Regions from separate parts of the Hydrogenophaga bisanensis genome, predicted to be linked through region 1. Evidence: predicted binding sites of a transcription regulator. Region 1 holds the regulator's gene; each other region holds the start of a gene.
What was found. Region 1 encodes LexA, which represses DNA repair genes until DNA is damaged. Its sites were predicted from a motif close to ACTGTATNNNNATACAGT; they were not measured.
Positions count from the first base shown of each region.

Region 1 (4,270 bases):
TGTCGCATGGCGAGCGCATTGCCGTGCATGTGACCCCGACCGCAGGTGCTCCGGGGGTGGACACGCCCGAAGACCTTGAAAAGGTGCGCGCCATCGTCGCGGCCGGGCCCTCTGGCCACCCATCTGTGTAAGCCTGCGTGGGGGGAGCCCATGCTATCCTTGACCCGATTTGGCCCGGAGGGCCGGGAGCGTTTGCCCGACTTGAAGGCCGCCCCACCAGAAATTGACATCCAAGACGAAGGAAACCGATGAGACTCATTCTCCTGGGCGCGCCTGGCGCGGGCAAGGGCACGCAAGCCACGTTCATCTGCCAGAAATACGGCATTCCGCAGATCTCCACAGGCGACATGCTTCGTGCTGCGGTCAAAGCCGGTACACCGCTGGGCCTTCAGGCCAAGGCGGTGATGGAGTCTGGTGGGCTGGTCAGCGACGATCTCATCATCAACCTCGTCAAGGAACGCATTGCCCAGCCCGACTGTGCGAACGGCTTCCTGTTTGACGGATTTCCGCGGACCATCCCGCAAGCCGATGCCATGAAGGCAGCCGGTGTCAAGCTCGACTATGTGCTGGAAATCGATGTCCCTTTCGACGCCATCATCGAGCGCATGAGCGGACGGCGTTCCCACCCGGCATCGGGACGCACCTATCACGTCAAGTTCAACCCGCCGAAGGTCGAGGGACATGACGACGTCACGGGTGAGCCGCTGGTTCAACGGGACGACGACAAAGAGGAAACTGTCCGCAAGCGTCTGGACGTGTACAGTGCGCAGACCCGCCCGCTGGTGGACTACTACCGCAACTGGGCCAGCCAGGATCCGGCAGCTGCCCCCAAGTACCGGGCCATCAGCGGAATGGGCACAGTGGAAGACATCACGTCACGCGCCCTGGCTGCCCTGGCGGCCTGAATCGCCCGACCGCGCACCCGTGAAGACCCGGCCTGGCGCCGGGATTTTTTGTGCCACCAACAAGTTCAGGCCGGTGACGAGCGCAAGGGGTAGGCCTTGCCGTCCACAAACAGGTATTCAGCGCGCAGCAGGGCCTCTCCCCGCTCGTCACGAAGACCGAAACCCACCACAGACAACGGGGTACCGACGGCGACCTCACCAACCTGCCACTGCCCCAGCCGGAACAAGGGCGCCAGTTCGACGTTCCAACGTCGATCGCGGCGACGTGGCAGCGTCGCCTTGGATAACACCGCAACCGCATCCACCGGTGCCGACTGGGCCGGGATGGTACGCCGTGCCAGATCGGCCGGCAGCGTCAGGCCATCGGCCAACTCCAGCACAAGTTCGGCATGGGGGTTGCGCCACCGGACCTCGACCGCACGCCCTTCCAGGTACAACGGCCTGTCCTGATCGAAGCTGCTCCAGCCATGGTGGGCCAGCGCCTGCCCGGACCACCCGGTGATCCCGCTGACCGCACACAGTCGCAGGCATTGACGTCGATTCATCCGGCATTCTCCTCAGACATAGGCAATCCAACGTCCGCAGCCCAGGATCAGCAACCACAGCAAAGCGGACACCACCAGCTGCAGCTTGGCCAAGGCGTCCAGGCGATCCAGCGACTGTCTCCCGTGAAACCAGCCCGCATTGCATCCCGCCAGAACCAGCAGCAGCATTTTCGCTGTGAATATCTGGTTGGTCAGGAGTTCCTCAGCCTGAGAGGCAAACATCAGCAGACCACTTCCACCCGCCAATGCAAACCCAGCCAGCGCCAGGGAAAGCGACAGTTTGGCCAGCGGACGCACCTCCAGCGACTGGCCTGCCCCGAAGACCCGCATTTCCAGCAAGGCCAGATTGCCAAGCAGCAAAGACACACCCAGCAGGTGAATGACCTCCAGCATCGGGTAGGCCCAGGGATGAATAACGAGCGCGTCGAGCATTCAGGCGGCCTTGAGGATGTCCAGCGCCAGTGACAAGCGTGCTTTCAGGGCCGACGGCGATGCCAAGGGCATCGACGACGCGCCGCCAGGCAGCACACGACCCCGGACGCACCGGGTACCGCGCCAGACAATCACTCCCCTGGCCTGGGCTTCGTCCAACGCGTCGGCCAGCCTGGCGTGCAAGGTGCCGTTGCCTGTCCCGGCCACCACCAGGCCGCGCAAAGGGGGTGCCAGGGTGTCGTTGAGCATCGCCCTGACCACATGACCATCCGCATCCGCATGACTGACCAGCAGTTCCACCCTGGGCAGCTGGTCGGCAGACCGGACAGCGGGCCAGAGACCCTCGTCAGCCTGTCCGGGGTTGGGCGACCAGAAAACCCGCAACTGCCCTTCTTCCACCACCCCGATGGGTCCGGCCTCGCCAGAATCAAATGCATCGGTCCGGTAGGTGTGAATCTTGGTGACATGCTCGGGCGCATGAACCAGGCCGGCACAGACCACAGTCACACCAGAGACGCGGCCATCCAGGACCACCGAGACGGCATCCGCGAGATTCTGCGGACCGTCCGGAACCAGTGCCGAGGCGGGCCTCATGGCGCAAGTCAGCGCCACAGGTTTTACCGGATTAAGCACGTGGTGGAGGAACCAGGCGGTTTCTTCAATGGTGTCGGTGCCGTGGGTGATGACCACACCTTGAACATCATCCCGACCGACATGATGGACCACCCTGTCGGCCAGGCGCTTCCACAAGGCGAAGTCCATGTCCTTGCTGTCCACCTGGGCCACCTGTTCGAGCTCGACAGACACATTGGCCAGTGACGGAATCGACGACACGAGCTCGGACACGGGAACCTGTCCAGCGGTGTATCCCACGTTATCGCCCGCCCGTTGCGCACGCCCGGCGATGGTGCCGCCAGTCCCGAGAATGACCACTTTGCCTGGGTTGTGATGAAGGGGCACTTGTGTTTTCCTAAAAACTGTTGAAAAATACAGTTACTGGATACGCAACCAGTCTAACCATGAGGTTCACATGCCAGAACTGCCGTCCTACTCGCCCAAGCTTACAGCCCGCCAGCAGCAAATTCTGGAACTCATCCAGTCTGCCATCGCGCGGACCGGTGCACCGCCCACACGCGCTGAAATCGCCAGTGAGCTGGGCTTCAAGTCGGCCAATGCGGCTGAGGAACATCTGCAGGCGCTGGCACGCAAGGGCGTCATCGAACTGGTCAGCGGCACCTCCCGCGGCATCCGTTTGAGAAGCGAGGACCTTCGGTCGATCAATGCTGGCCGAAGCCGCCAGCTCGCGTTGCCTGGGTTGGCCCAGTTGGCCCTTCCGCTGATCGGCCGGGTGGCGGCCGGCTCGCCGATTCTCGCGCAGGAGCATGTCGACCAGACCTATCACGTGGAAAGCAGCCTGTTCGCCCGACAACCCGACTATCTGCTGCGGGTTCGCGGCATGTCCATGCGGGATGCCGGGATCATGGACGGTGATCTGCTCGCGGTGCAGGCCACCCGTGACGCGCGCAACGGTCAGATCGTGGTGGCTCGTCTGGGCGACGATGTGACCGTCAAGCGATTCATGAGACATCCCGATCACATCGAGCTGATCGCGGAGAACCCCGACTTCCGCAACATTGTGGTCAGTCCCGAAGAGCCGTTCGAGATTGAAGGCTTGGCCGTTGGCCTGATCCGCAACAGTTTTCTCGTCTGACCAGCTCAGACCCTCCTGCCTCGTAGGTGGCGGGCGTTTGGCAGCCATTGTGGCGGCCAGACCCTGCGTGGCAGGCCTTTGCCCAATCTCGCCTATGTACAACCCCTGACCAGGAGTTTCACATGGGATTTCGATTCAAGGCCAGCAGCTGGCGCGCTCCCCTGCAGATCATTGACAGCTTCCTTCCACAGCGGGGCGTGCATGTCACACCCAGGCCGCCCGGGAATGAGCATGCAGCTTTGCGACTGTTCCGCAAGGCGGGCTGGCTGGGGGGACACCCAATCCCCGCCGTGGCTGCCAACGATGTGTGTTTTGCCAAGGCGTCCCGCGCGGCCGAAGCGGTTTCCGGTCGGAACTTGCGCCCTGTCCGTGTCGTGCGCGTCGCGCAGGGTGCCGATCTTGGGGGGCAGGAGACCAGGCTGGTCATCTCCGGGCGCATGAGCGATGTTTGCGCAGAGCTTGACCGACTGGCAGCCATGGAGTCAAGGATGGCATCGGCCTGATCTCTCGGACGGAGCAGCCTGACGGATGTCTGCGCACACGCGGGCACAATAGTGCCCATGAACATTGTCATTCTCGACGACTATCAGGACGCGGTGCGCAAGCTTCGGTGTGCCGACAAGCTGGAGCCCTACCCTGCGAAGGTTTTCACCAACACCGTCAAAGGGGTCGGGCAG
Region 1 is NZ_JBHTBX010000010.1:2,323-6,592, reverse strand. It holds gene kdsB (3-deoxy-manno-octulosonate cytidylyltransferase) at 1-131, shown strand, start outside; gene adk (adenylate kinase) at 249-905, shown strand; gene ACFQNJ_RS14410 (DUF6152 family protein) at 971-1,450, opposite strand; gene ACFQNJ_RS14405 (hypothetical protein) at 1,463-1,882, opposite strand; gene ACFQNJ_RS14400 (asparaginase) at 1,883-2,815, opposite strand; gene lexA (transcriptional repressor LexA) at 2,913-3,593, shown strand; gene ACFQNJ_RS14390 (hypothetical protein) at 3,716-4,096, shown strand; gene ACFQNJ_RS14385 (D-2-hydroxyacid dehydrogenase family protein) at 4,154-4,270, shown strand, end outside.

Region 2 (4,270 bases), on a different contig from region 1:
CTGATGCACAGCAGTGCCCATCATTTGGTGTACTTCACGTCCGCACCACAGGCATGTCTTCCCATCGCGTTGTGTACTGCGGCGTGCGCCGCTCCTGTTTCATCGACCAGCGCCTGCGATCTCCCTCCAGACCGGTACTGCCCAGCAGGACCGTGCCCCGGCCATAGCGGCGGTTGAGCCCATCCAGGGCGCCCATCAACCGGCCTTTGTCCCGTCCCTCTCCAGGCCCTTCTTCCAGCGCCAGTTCACCCTGGTGCACCGAAGCCGGTTGCAACGCCATCAGCATCACCCCGGCCTTGGCGTACAGGAAGTCCGGCTTGTAGATGGAGCGCAGGCCGGTCAGGGCCGCATCGGCGATCAGCGAACTGTCGGCAGTCGGTCTTCGTAACGGCACCACGATGGACCGGCTGTACTGGGGATCAGGCCGGAACGGACTGGTCCGCACAAAGGTCAGCACCTGGTTGGCGAGACCTTCTTGGCGCCGCAACTTCTCGGCCGCCCGGCTGGCGAACTCGCTGACGGCTTCGCTGAGGTCTTTCAGTGCAGTCACCGGGCGACCAAACGACCGGGTGCAAGCGATTTCCTGTTTGTCTGGTGCCGCGTCTTGCAGATCCACACAGGACTGGCCCTGCAGCTCACGCACCGTGCGCTCCAGCACCACCGACCAGCGCTGGCGTATCGTGGCCAGGTCCATGCGGGCGAGATCAAGCACCGTGAGGATGCCACCCTCTTTTAGCTGCGCCGCAATGCGACGGCCCACGCCCCAGACTTCCTCGACCGGTGTGGCCGCCAGCACCGCATCCCGTGCTGTTGGCTCCAGTGCAGCCAGGTTGCAGATTTGTGCCAGTTCGGCGGGGTAACTGCCGGGTTTGCGTTCGGCCGTCTTGGCGATGTGGTTGGCCAGCTTGGCCAGGGTCTTGGTCGGCCCGATGCCGATGCAACAGGGGATGCCCACCCACTGCAACACCCGCTCGCGGATCACCCGGCTGCGTTGGACCAGATCACCCCGGATGCCCGAGAGATCCACAAACGACTCGTCGATGGAATAGATCTCCTGCCGGTGACCGAGCCCGGCCACCAGGCTCATCATGCGGTCGCTCAGGTCTCCGTACAGCGGGAAGTTCGCCGAGAGTGCGACCAGCCCCTGGGATTCCGCCAGATGCCGGATCTTGAACCAGGGCGCCCCCATGGCAATGCCCAGCGCCTTGGCCTCGTTGGAGCGGGCAATCGCACAACCGTCGTTGTTGGAGAGCACCACCACCGGTTTGCCGTTCAGGCTGGGGCGGAACACACGCTCGCAAGAGACGTAGAAATTGTTGCCATCAACCAAGGCATACAGCGGGGAATCCATGCAGCACACGCAACCAGGTTCGCCAGCTTCAGCGCTTGAACTGTTTGATCGCCGCGATCACCACGCCCCACACCTCGACCGTCTGGCCTTCGGTGGGCACGATGTCGGCGAAGGTCGGGTTGGCCGCCTTGAGCTTGAGCCGCCCCCCGCGTTGCCAGAGCTGCTTGCAGGTGAAGTCCCCATCGACCACCGCCACCACAATTTGGCCGTGGCTGGGCTTGATCGCCCGGTCCACCAGCAGCACATCCCCATCGAAGATGCCCGCCTCACGCATGGACTCACCCCGCACCGTCATGCTGTAGGTGGCCTGAGGGTGCTTGATCAGGTGTTCGAGCACGTCGATGCGTTTGGCCTGGAAATCCTCGGCCGGCGACGGAAAACCTGCCCGAATCCGGGACTCAAGTTGGAAGGCGGGAAGGACGCATTCGGCCAAGGGCCTCGGTGGGCTGCAGCTTTCTGACGCCGCACCAGGGAACAGGGGTGACAACGGGGGAGCTTCTACAATACTGGACATAATAACAGTATAGAAGCCAAGCCCATCCCTTGGGGATCGCCTTACAAAAAACCGGCGTGCATCCGCGCATAGGATGGAACCATGTGCAGTCACTACGAAGGCGTGAGGGACTCCTAGGTCTTGCGAAAGGTGTTCCAGGTGGTGCCACCGGCCGACTTAGGCAAAACCGATCTCTGGCCGGGATACCCCGGCCTGCTGATCCGCCGCCCCAGGGGAAAAAGACTCGGGGGATGACGCAGTGCCTGATCGGGAAGCGTTACTGGCCTGTTTGGCCTGGTGCCCCACTGGGCGACCGACCTGAAGATCTGCCGCAGTACCTACAACGCCCGAAGCGAGACGGTGGCCACTAAACCGAGTTTTCGGGAAGCTTGGAAGAGGGCGCAGCACGCATCATCCCGACCCAAGCCATCTATGAATCCGCCTTCAAAAAAGCAATTGTCACTTGAAATTCATAATACCAGGAAAATCAGGGCATGCAATAGCAGTATTGCCCTTTTGCGAGGGGTCTGCGTTTTGAAGGTCGGATTTTTCGATAATCAGTGCCAAGCTTGGATCACACGGCACAAGGCGCAAGGCACTCAGGTAAAGAATTATTTGCGCCGTCCATGCCCGAAACTGCCTGGAAGTCTCGCAGGATGATCCAAAGCATCGACGTAGTTCTTTTTAAAATTATTTTTTTCGGAATTTCGTATCTTTGATACCCTGTCTTTATAAGCAGGTTTTGAGTCGGACGAAAACTTGGCAAAAGTCATTTCCTTGTGCGTATTTGCAACCACTGAAGCTGATTTTAAAACGGACACCTTGACTTTTCCGTTTTCTCTTGACACTTGCACGCTGTGACGCACTCGCAAATAGTTTGCAAGCAAATCCCTGTACTTTGTATCATCAAGCAGGGCCAATAACCTCTCGAAAGGGCCTGTATCGCGGTGGCGATCAAAGTGATCGTCATAATATTGAATCGAGCTTAAAAATTGCTCGGATTTAATCACCTTCTCCCACGAGATGAAGGGCCGAACGACGGGCAAGGATAAGGCTTTAATGAAGTTTCTTGGATCAGTGTCAGTTGTCATGATATTACTCATCAGAACAATCTTGGATTTCGACTCAGTCAAGCGATAAATTTTATCACCCCAGATTACTTAACCATCACCCACTTGTTCTCTGGTACCCCGTATTAACTTGAAGATTGGGCGCTCTATTGCAGCCCTCCAAGATGCCTCATCCGGAATTTGACTTGGGATCATGGCGGCTCGCGATCCGCTAAATAATTGTGAAACCGGGCTCAACTGAGTAAAGCATTGCATCTGCCGCATCCATACAAAGCGCAGAAGCAATCTTGTTCGCCATTGTAGATGCCGTGTTGTTTGGCGATGGCTCGCTATGCCACTGGATTGAGCTAATTGCATCGAAAAATCGGGTGCCAAAATGCATGCGAGCCATGTTCTTGATGGTGTTTGCATCTGGGGTTTTCATTCCGCACAACATCTCCACTAAGCTTTGCGATAGATTTCCATTGGCTTGTTCATTTCCATTGGAAATTTCTGAACCCTGCGATGGTGCATTGTAGGCGGTTAATAGATATCTGGCTAGATCCTCTGAAAATTCGTCAAGTTCGCTTGGTTGCATGCATTCTATCGCGATGTAGTGCCCAAATCCTAAAGCCAGCATATAGTCATAATTCGTGGCTAATGCATTCATGTTCAGAAGAAGAAAATGATTTCCGCCTTCATTCATGCGAATGCTCATGATGTCTGAAAATTTGTGTTCCTGCGTTCCCCAGTATACCGGCACGATCTCAACACCTTCTCTACGAAAGAAATTGATCAGATTTTCCGAATCAAGTCTGTCTGCTGAGGGGATCCCAAAGATAAACTGTTTTGCCTCGATCGATAAAATCTCAGTATCGCAGGCAGAGCTCTTTAGTTGTCGCCGAGTAAAGTAGGATGTGGTTTCTTTGCTTGCACCAAACACCTTGAACTCAAAGTGTCGTAGCGCCTTTATCACTTGAATCTTCTGTGTCACATATTCATCGGATGTTGACAGCTCGTTGGTGTCATGCAAATAAATCGTAGAGCATTCAATATTTCGCATAAGTAAATTTCAATACTTTCTAGATTTGGGTCATGAATGAAAAATCGTGGGTGCACCTGCACCATATAATGTAAACATCAGCTGGTAAAGGGTAGCACCCGACCTCTTTGCCCACGATGGGCACGGGTAGGACATCTATGTTGCATGCGGGCCATTCAAAAGATTTGAACTTGCTCTGAGCGGGCGGTCCAAGCGCTTAAGATGTCATTCATGATCTTGTGCAGGAATCGACCGGCTGCTTCGAGCCTTGAACCGACATAGCCACTACGACAGGCAGGAGTGCAGCGAATGCTGCCCATCACGGTCATACCGTC
Region 2 is NZ_JBHTBX010000001.1:262,253-266,522, reverse strand. It holds gene ACFQNJ_RS01275 (Y-family DNA polymerase) at 35-1,339, opposite strand; gene ACFQNJ_RS01270 (LexA family protein) at 1,380-1,784, opposite strand; gene ACFQNJ_RS01265 (SOS response-associated peptidase family protein) at 2,142-2,504, shown strand; gene ACFQNJ_RS01260 (hypothetical protein) at 2,456-2,935, opposite strand; gene ACFQNJ_RS01255 (hypothetical protein) at 3,126-3,926, opposite strand.
Region 2: a site for LexA is predicted at 1,857-1,874, ahead of ACFQNJ_RS01270 (LexA family protein). Genes of this name have one in related genera too.

Region 3 (4,270 bases), on a different contig from region 1:
CCAGATTCTGGATCTGGCGGCCGTTCACCAGGCGGGCGTGTTCACGGGCAATATCGGCCAGGCCGTTCGGGCCGGCGCCCAGCCGCAGCTCAACGACCTGATGGCGCTGGGCACCCCTGTGTGGAGCGCGCTGCGCCTGGCGCTATCGCGCGCCCTGCGTGAAGGCGCAGCCGAGCAGGCGGCCCTGCAGGCCTGCCTGGTGCCGCAGGCGCAGGCCGAGTACGGTGTGCCTGCCCGCATCGGCGACTACACCGATTTCTACACCTCGGTGCACCACGCCACCAACATCGGCAAGCTGTTCCGTCCGGACAACCCGCTGCTGCCCAACTACAAGTGGATTCCTATCGGCTACCACGGTCGCGCGTCCAGCATCGGTGTCTCGGGCCAGCAGTTCCGCCGGCCGGTCGGCCAGACCCTGCCGCCAGGGGCCACGCAGCCTTCGTTCGGGCCCTGCAAGCGGCTGGACATCGAGCTGGAGCTGGGCATCTTTGTCGGTACCGGGAATGAACTGGGCGACCCGGTGGCCATGGCGCAGGCCGAGGATCATGTGTTCGGTCTTTGCCTGCTCAACGACTGGTCGGCACGGGACATCCAGGCCTGGGAATACCAGCCACTGGGTCCCTTCCTTTCGAAGAACTTCGCCACCACCATCTCGCCCTGGATCGTGACAGTGGAAGCACTGGCGCCTTACCGCGTGGCCTTCGAGCGCCCGGCGGACGATCCGCAGCCTTTGCCGTATCTGGACAGCGAAGCCAACCGTCAGCGCGGCGCGTTCGACATCCAGCTGCAGGTGGGTCTGGAGACCCCGAAGATGCGCGAAGCGGGTCAGGGCGATGCCACCATCTGCCGCACCAGCTACCGGCATGCCTACTGGACGGTGGCCCAGATGGTCACGCACCACACGGTCAACGGCTGCAACCTGCAGCCAGGCGACCTGTTCGGCAGCGGCACGCTGTCCGGGCCCACGCTGGACCAGGCGGGTGCGCTGATCGAGCTGACCGCTGGTGGCAAGAACCCGCTGCCCCTGCCCAACGGTGAAACCCGCACCTTCCTGGAAGACGGTGATGCGGTGGTGCTGCGCGGCTGGTGCGAGAAGCCCGGTGCGGCGCGCATCGGCTTTGGCGAGTGCCGGGGCACCGTGCTGCCGGCACGGGGCTGACCGCTCAACGAGGCCGCATGTCCTCGGTGGTCTCGTAGCGGGCGTGCCAGCTCAGGGCCTCCTGCAGCAGGTGCGGTGTGTGCAGGCCGCCCTGACCGCTGCGGCCGGCGGCCTCGGCCCGTTCCACGTAGTCCAGCAGAGCGGGCTTGAAGTCGGGGTGTGCGCAGCGTTCGATGATCAGGCGTGAGCGCTGGCGTGGCGCCAGGCCACGCAGATCGGCCAGTCCCTGCTCGGTGACGATGATCTGCACATCGTGTTCGGTGTGGTCCACGTGGCTGACCATGGGCACGATGCAGCTGATGCTGCCGCCCTTGGCGGTGGACGGTGTCATGAAGATCGAGATGTAGGCGTTGCGCGCGAAGTCGCCCGAGCCGCCGATGCCGTTCATGATGCGCGTGCCCATCACATGGGTGGAGTTCACGTTGCCATACAGGTCGGCCTCGATCATGCCGTTCATGGCGATCAGACCCAGTCGGCGGATCACCTCGGGGTGGTTGCTGATCTCCTGGGGACGCAGCACGATGCGCTCACGGTAGAAGTCCAGGTGATCGTTGAACTCCTTCATCACCTCGCTGGACAGCGAAATGGCGGTGGACGAGGCCATGCGCATCTTGCCGGACTTCAGCAGCGCCAGCATGCCGTCCTGCAGCACCTCGGTGTAACCCTGCAGACCGGTGAATGGGCCGTCGTTGAGGCTTTCTAGCACGGCGTTGGCGATGTTGCCCACGCCCGACTGCAGTGGCAGCAACTCGGCTGGCAGGCGGCCCAGCTTCACTTCCTGCTGGAAGAAGTCCATCAGGTGGCTGGCAATGCGGCGCGAAGCATCGTCGGGCGCGCTGAACTTGGTGTCGCGGTCCGGTAGGTTCGTCTCGACCACCGCGATCACCTTGGTCGGATCGCAGTGCAGGTAGGGTGTACCGATGCGCTCGCCCGCGTGCGTCATCGGGATCGGCTTGCGGTAGGGCGGGCGCTCGGTGCCGTAGTAGATGTCGTGCATGCCTTCCAGCGCCAGCGGGTGGCCGTGGTTGACTTCCAGGATCACCTTGTCGGCCTGGTCCAGCCAGGTCTTGTTGTTGCCCACCGATGTGGCCGGGATCAGCCGCCCGTCCTCCAGGATGCCGGCCACTTCGATGACCGCGACGTTCAGCTTGCCCAGAAATCCGAACCACACGTACTGCGCCACGTGCGAGAGATGAATGTCGGTGTAGGCCATCTCGCCGGCGTTGATGCGCGCGCGGCAGGTCGGGTCGGACTGGTAGGGCAGGCGCATGTCCATGCCGCCCACCTTGGCCAGCGCCCCGTCCAGTTCGGGCGCGGTCGAGGCGCCGGTCCACAGGCCGATGCGGAACTCTTTTCCTGCATCGTGCTGCTGCTGGATGTGGCGGGCCAGGGCCTGAGGCACCAGCTTCGGGTAGCCGGCCCCCGTGAAACCGCTCATGCCGACGTGATCGCCGTGGTGGATGAGGCGGGCTGCGTCGTCGGCGGACATCAGCCTGGAGCGCAGACCAGGGTGCAGGATGCGCGAAACAGGGCTCAACATCAGAAGTCCTTGCTATGCAATTTCAGAAAATTAGGGTTTACCCTTATTTTCGCAGTAATCGATGTCAGGCACTGGTCAAAAAGACTGTTTTTATGTACAGTTTTTGAATGATCGAGCAGCATATCCCGCTTCCCCGTGTCAAAGGTCGCGGAATGGCCTGGCAGGCCCCTCACCGCTTTCGGGCTGAGGACCGCGAGGCCTTTGACGACGGCTGGGACGGTCTGACACTGACGGCCGCTGGTCAGGCAGACGCTGGCCAACCCACCACCCAGGTCATCTGGGAGGACGCGCGCAGTGCCATCACCCGCAACGATTCGCCCGACATTGGCTTCGCGCTGGGTCTGAATCCCTACCGTGGCTGCGAGCATGGTTGCGCGTATTGCTATGCCCGTCCGAGCCACAGCTACCTCAACCTGTCGCCGGGGCTGGATTTCGAGACCAAGATCATTGCCAAGCGCAACATCGCCGAGGTGCTGCGCCGCGAGTTGCAGCGGCCATCCCATGTGCCGGACCTCCTGGCCATCGGTACCGTCACCGATGCCTATCAGCCGGTCGAGCGCGACCTGCGCCTGACCCGTGCCGTGCTGGAAGTCTTGCAGACGGCGCAGCATCCGCTGGCGATGGTCACCAAAGGCAGCGGGATCGAGCGCGATCTTGATTTGCTCGCGCCCATGGGGCAGCAAGGCCTGGCCGCGGTGTATGTGACCATCACCACGCTGGATGCCCGTCTGGCCCGCATCCTGGAGCCGAGGGCGGCTGCACCGCACCGGCGGCTGCGCACCATCCGCGCACTGGCCGAAGCCGGTGTGCCCGTGGGGGTGAGCGTGTCACCGCAGATTCCCTTCATCAACGAAGACATGGAGCGGGTGCTGGACGCAGCAGCGCAGGCAGGTGCCACCCGTGCCTTCTACCAGGTGCTGCGCCTGCCCTGGGAACTGGCCCCGATCTTCCGGCAGTGGCTGGCACAGCATTACCCGCAGCGCGCCGAACGTGTGATGGCCCGCGTGCAGGACCTGCATGGGGGGCGCGATTACCGCGCCGACTTTGCCACCCGCATGAAGGGGCAGGGTGTCTGGTCCGAACTGCTGCGCCAGCGCTTTGACAAGACCTGCCACCGGCTGGGACTCAACCGGGAACGTGTGCCGCTGGACAGCAGCCGGTTTCGTCCCGCCGCCCTCGACGCACAGCAATCGCTGTTCTAGCGATCCGGTGTCGGGTCTATCCGGGCCGAATCAGGCCCCGTGACACTCCAGCAATTGCAGAGCATCGGTGCGCCAGTGATGCAAGGCCTCGTAGTAGCCCTCCCAGACACAGCCGTTGCAGCCACGGCCGCAGCAGGTGGTCGGCTCGGGCGGCGGCCGTCGCAGGGTCTGGTCCAGGTCCAGATGGCGTTCACGCAGCGCACGTCCTCTCAGGTGGGTGATCAGCGCATGTGCGGTGGGCAGGTCAGACAGTCGAATCAGGCCCGGATCGTGCAGGGTGAATCTGGGTTGCTCCTTGCCCTCGAACACCCCCGTTTCCCGGAACATGGCCGCAGGTCGCACCCACAGTCCGAAGCCCCCATACAGCGC
Region 3 is NZ_JBHTBX010000016.1:59,034-63,303, reverse strand. It holds gene fahA (fumarylacetoacetase) at 1-1,159, shown strand, start outside; gene ACFQNJ_RS17620 (acetyl-CoA hydrolase/transferase family protein) at 1,164-2,699, opposite strand; gene ACFQNJ_RS17615 (PA0069 family radical SAM protein) at 2,807-3,901, shown strand; gene ACFQNJ_RS17610 (oxidoreductase-like domain-containing protein) at 3,932-4,066, opposite strand; partial or broken gene ACFQNJ_RS17605 (DUF1653 domain-containing protein) at 4,181-4,270, opposite strand, start outside.
Region 3: a site for LexA is predicted at 2,783-2,800, ahead of ACFQNJ_RS17615 (PA0069 family radical SAM protein). Genes of this name have one in related genera too.

Region 4 (4,270 bases), on a different contig from region 1:
CGCCCTTGCCACGGCCACCGGCGTGGATCTGGGCCTTGACCACCCAGACCGGACCGCCGAGCTTTTGCGCGGCTTCAACGGCTTCCTGCACCGTGAACGCGGGAATGCCGCGCGGAACCGGCACACCAAATTGACGCAAGATTTCCTTGCCTTGGTACTCGTGAATCTTCATGAGGTCTCTCTCGGACTGGGGGTTGTTTGATCCGGCCGGAAGGCGCAGCCGGTGCACGGGTGATGGACACGGCAACCAACGACTGTATCATGGTGCGACGCACCATTTCATCATATAAGCGACCGCTTACATAATGCATAATTATAGAGAGCAGTCGCTGAACCCTAACTGACAAAGAGGGGCACACCATGGCCAAGGTTTTCATCGACGGCGAAGCCGGCACCACCGGGTTGCAGATCCGCGAGCGTCTGCAACAGATGCCCGCTATTGAAATGCTGAGCATCGCCGCCGAGCGGCGCAAGGATCCCGAGGCCAAGCGCGAGCTGATGGCGCAGGCCGATCTGGTGGTGCTGTGCCTGCACGATGATGCCGCCATCGAGTCGGTGGCGATGATCGACAGCCTGCCCGGCCACAAGCCGCGCATCATCGACGCCTCCACCGCGCATCGCTGCCAGGACGGCTGGGTGTACGGCTTTCCTGAACTGGGCGCCGGGCAGCGCGAGGCCGTGCAGAAGGCGGAGCGGGTGGCCAACCCGGGCTGCTACGCGACCGGCGCGATCGCCCTGCTGCGGCCGCTGGTGGACGCCGGACTGCTGCCCAGGGACTTTCCGGTGTCCCTGCCCTCGGTCAGTGGCTACTCGGGCGGCGGCCGGAGCATGATCGAGGCCTACGAGAAGGGTGAGGCGCCGCTGCACGAGGCCTACGCGCTGGGCCTGTCCCACAAGCACCTGCCCGAGATCCTGCGCTACACCGGCATGACGCGCCGCCCCATCTTCATTCCGGCGGTGGGCAACTTCCGCCAGGGCATGCTGGTGCAACTGCCCTTGCACCTGGACGACCTGCCCAGCCAGCCCAAGGCGGCCGATCTGCACGACGCCCTGGCGGCCCACTACGCGCCAAGCATCGCGGCCGGCGGCTGGGTGAGCGTTCAGCCGGCCACTGCCGATGGCAAGCTGGATGCGACGGCCCTGAACGACACGAACAAATTGGAGTTGCGCGTCTTCGCCAACGAGACGCACCGGCATGCGGTGCTGATCGCGCGCCTGGACAACCTGGGCAAGGGCGCCAGCGGCGCGGCGGTGCAGAACCTGCAGCTGATGCTGGGCCTCTGATCAGTCGTCATCGGCGCCGCTGACCACGCGGCGGATCGCGTCGGCGCCGAAGCCGCGCGCGGCGAGAAAGCGCATCTGCTTGGCTCGCCCAGCAGCATCGGCGGCGGGTTCGCCGAATTTCTTGCGCCAGACTTCGCGGGCGCGTTCCATCTCGGTGCTGCGCAGCGCGTCGATGGCATCGGCCATGACCTCGGCGCTGATGCCCTTGGCCTGCAACTCCTGTTTGACGCGACCCGCCCCCAGGCGGGCAGCCCGCCGGTGCAACACCGACTCGACCACCCGCTGTTCGCTGATGAAGCCCTTGGCCTGGAGCTCGTCGAGCGCCTGGGCCAGTTCGCCGGGCACCTCTTCATGAGAGGCCAGCTTCTTCTCGAGCTCGGACCTTGAGTGTTCGCGAGCCGCGAGCAGCTTGAGCGCGCGGCCCTTGAGCGAGAGCTTCTGGAAGCCCACCGCTTACTCGGCGGCGTCCGCCTCGGCTGCGGCGGCCTTGCCCTTGCGGCCCTTGGCAGGCGCCTGGGCTTCGTCGGCACCATCGACCGGCAGCAGGGGCACACCCAGGGCCTCCCGCACCTTGTTCTCGATCTCGACACGCAGATCCGGGTTCTCCTTGAGGAATTCGCGGGCGTTGTCGCGGCCCTGGCCGATCTTCTCGCCGCTGTACGCGTACCAGGCACCGGACTTCTCGATCACTTTGTGCAGCACACCCAGGTCGAGGATTTCGCCCTCGCGGCTGATGCCTTCGCCGAACAGGATGTCGAACTCGGCCGTCTTGAACGGCGGCGAAACCTTGTTCTTGACCACCTTGACCTTGGTTTCGTTGCCGATCGCGTCTTCGCCCTTCTTGATGGTGCCGGTGCGGCGGATATCCAGGCGCACCGACGCATAGAACTTGAGCGCATTGCCGCCGGTGGTGGTTTCCGGACTGCCGAACATCACACCGATCTTCATGCGGATCTGGTTGATGAAGATGACGGTGCAGTTGGTCTTCTTGATGGTGGCGGTGAGCTTGCGCAGGGCCTGGCTCATCAGGCGGGCCTGCAGGCCGGGCAGGGAGTCACCCATCTCGCCCTCGATTTCGGCCTTGGGGGTCAGCGCGGCCACCGAGTCGACGATGACCAGATCGACAGCTCCGGAGCGCACCAGGGAATCGACGATTTCCAAGGCCTGTTCACCGGTGTCGGGCTGGCTGATCAGCAGGTCGGGCACGTGCACCCCCAGCTTCTGGGCGTACTGGATGTCCAGCGCGTGTTCGGCGTCGACAAAGGCGCAGGTGCCGCCCAGCTTCTGCATCTCGGCAATCACCTGCAGGGTCAGCGTGGTCTTGCCGGACGATTCCGGGCCGTAGATTTCGATGACACGGCCGCGCGGCAGGCCGCCGACGCCCAAGGCAATGTCCAGGCCCAGCGAGCCGGTGGACACCACCTGGATGTCCTCGATGGCCTCACCCTCGCCCAGGCGCATGATGGTGCCCTTGCCGAACTGCTTTTCGATCTGGGCCAGGGCCGCCTGCAGGGCCTTGGCTTTTTCGCTGGCGATGGCGGGGTTCTTGACGGCGGTGTCCATTCGGTGCTCCTGTGGGTGAAAGTGTGTGTTCGCTTCATCCAGTGTTTTTGTGTACAGGCTGGATGCTTGAACAGGAGTTTATCTGGCAATAGATGCCAATCAAGCTAAAATATGGTCAGTTTTCCTGACCAAATGGACCCCGCCGAACTTCCACTGGACGACCGTTGGCGCAGCACCCACCTGGGCCGCCTGATGGGCGAGGCGCTGCGCCGCTTCGACGAGCGCGTGCTGCACCTGATGGCGCACGATGCCCAAGTGCCGCTGGCGCTGTCGAACCTGGCGGCGCGCGACCAGATCGGGGCGGCCCACATCCACATCACACGTCACCTGTCACTCAAAGGGTCACGGTTGACGGAACTGGCGAAAAGCGCCGGCATGAGCAAGCAGGCCATGGGCGATCTGGTCAACCAATGCGAAGCCTGGGGCCTGGTGCGGCGCGAGCCCGATCCGCTGGACGGGCGTGCACGGCAGGTGGTATTCACCGCCGATGGCCTGCTGTGGCTGGAGGCTTTCCGACAGGCCGTGGCCCGGGCGGAACGCGAATTCCGCGCCCAGGTGGGCGATGACGTCGCGACCGTGGTGGCGCTCGGGCTGGAGGCCTATGGCAGCTGATGCGCCGCGTCACCGGGTAAGCCCTGCGCCGCGACCGGGCGCGCGGCCTAAAATGGGCGTCATAACGGGCGTGCCCGCATTGCCCAGAGGAGACTTGCATGCGCATCCTGATTGCCGAAGACGACCAGGTGCTGGCCGACGGGTTGCTGCGCAGCCTGCGCGCGGCCGGTGCCGCCGTGGACCACGTGGCGTCCGGCACCGAGGCCGACGCGGCCCTGATGACCAACAACGAGTTCGACCTGCTGATCCTGGATCTGGGCTTGCCCCGGATGCACGGGCTGGAGGTGCTCAAGCGCCTGCGCTCGCGCGGGTCGTCGATGCCGGTGCTGATCCTGACGGCCGCCGACAGCGTGGAAGAACGGGTCAAGGGACTGGACTACGGCGCCGACGACTACATGGCCAAGCCCTTCAGCCTGCAGGAACTGGAAGCCCGTGTCCGGGCGCTCACCCGCCGCGGCATGGGAGGCACCACGTCCACCATCAAGCATGGTCCGCTGATCTACGACCAGGCTGGCCGGGTGGCCACGATCGACGGCAAGATGGTGGAACTGTCGGCTCGCGAACTGGGACTGCTGGAGGTACTGCTGCAGCGGGCCGGCCGACTGGTCAGCAAGGACCAGCTGGTGGAACGCCTGTGCGAGTGGGGCGAAGAGGTGAGCAACAACGCCATCGAGGTCTACATCCACCGCCTGCGCAAGAAGATCGAGAAGGGGCCGATCCGCATCGCCACCGTGCGCGGGCTGGGTTACTGCCTTGAAAAGATCCCCGGCTGACAGCGCTCCCACCGGCGAATCGCGCGTCCCCACGGACG
Region 4 is NZ_JBHTBX010000007.1:187,184-191,453, forward strand. It holds gene sucC (ADP-forming succinate--CoA ligase subunit beta) at 1-172, opposite strand, end outside; gene argC (N-acetyl-gamma-glutamyl-phosphate reductase) at 361-1,284, shown strand; gene recX (recombination regulator RecX) at 1,285-1,734, opposite strand; gene recA (recombinase RecA) at 1,738-2,847, opposite strand; gene ACFQNJ_RS12260 (MarR family winged helix-turn-helix transcriptional regulator) at 2,980-3,459, shown strand; gene ACFQNJ_RS12265 (response regulator transcription factor) at 3,558-4,232, shown strand.
Region 4: a site for LexA is predicted at 2,888-2,905, ahead of recA (recombinase RecA). Genes of this name have one in related genera too.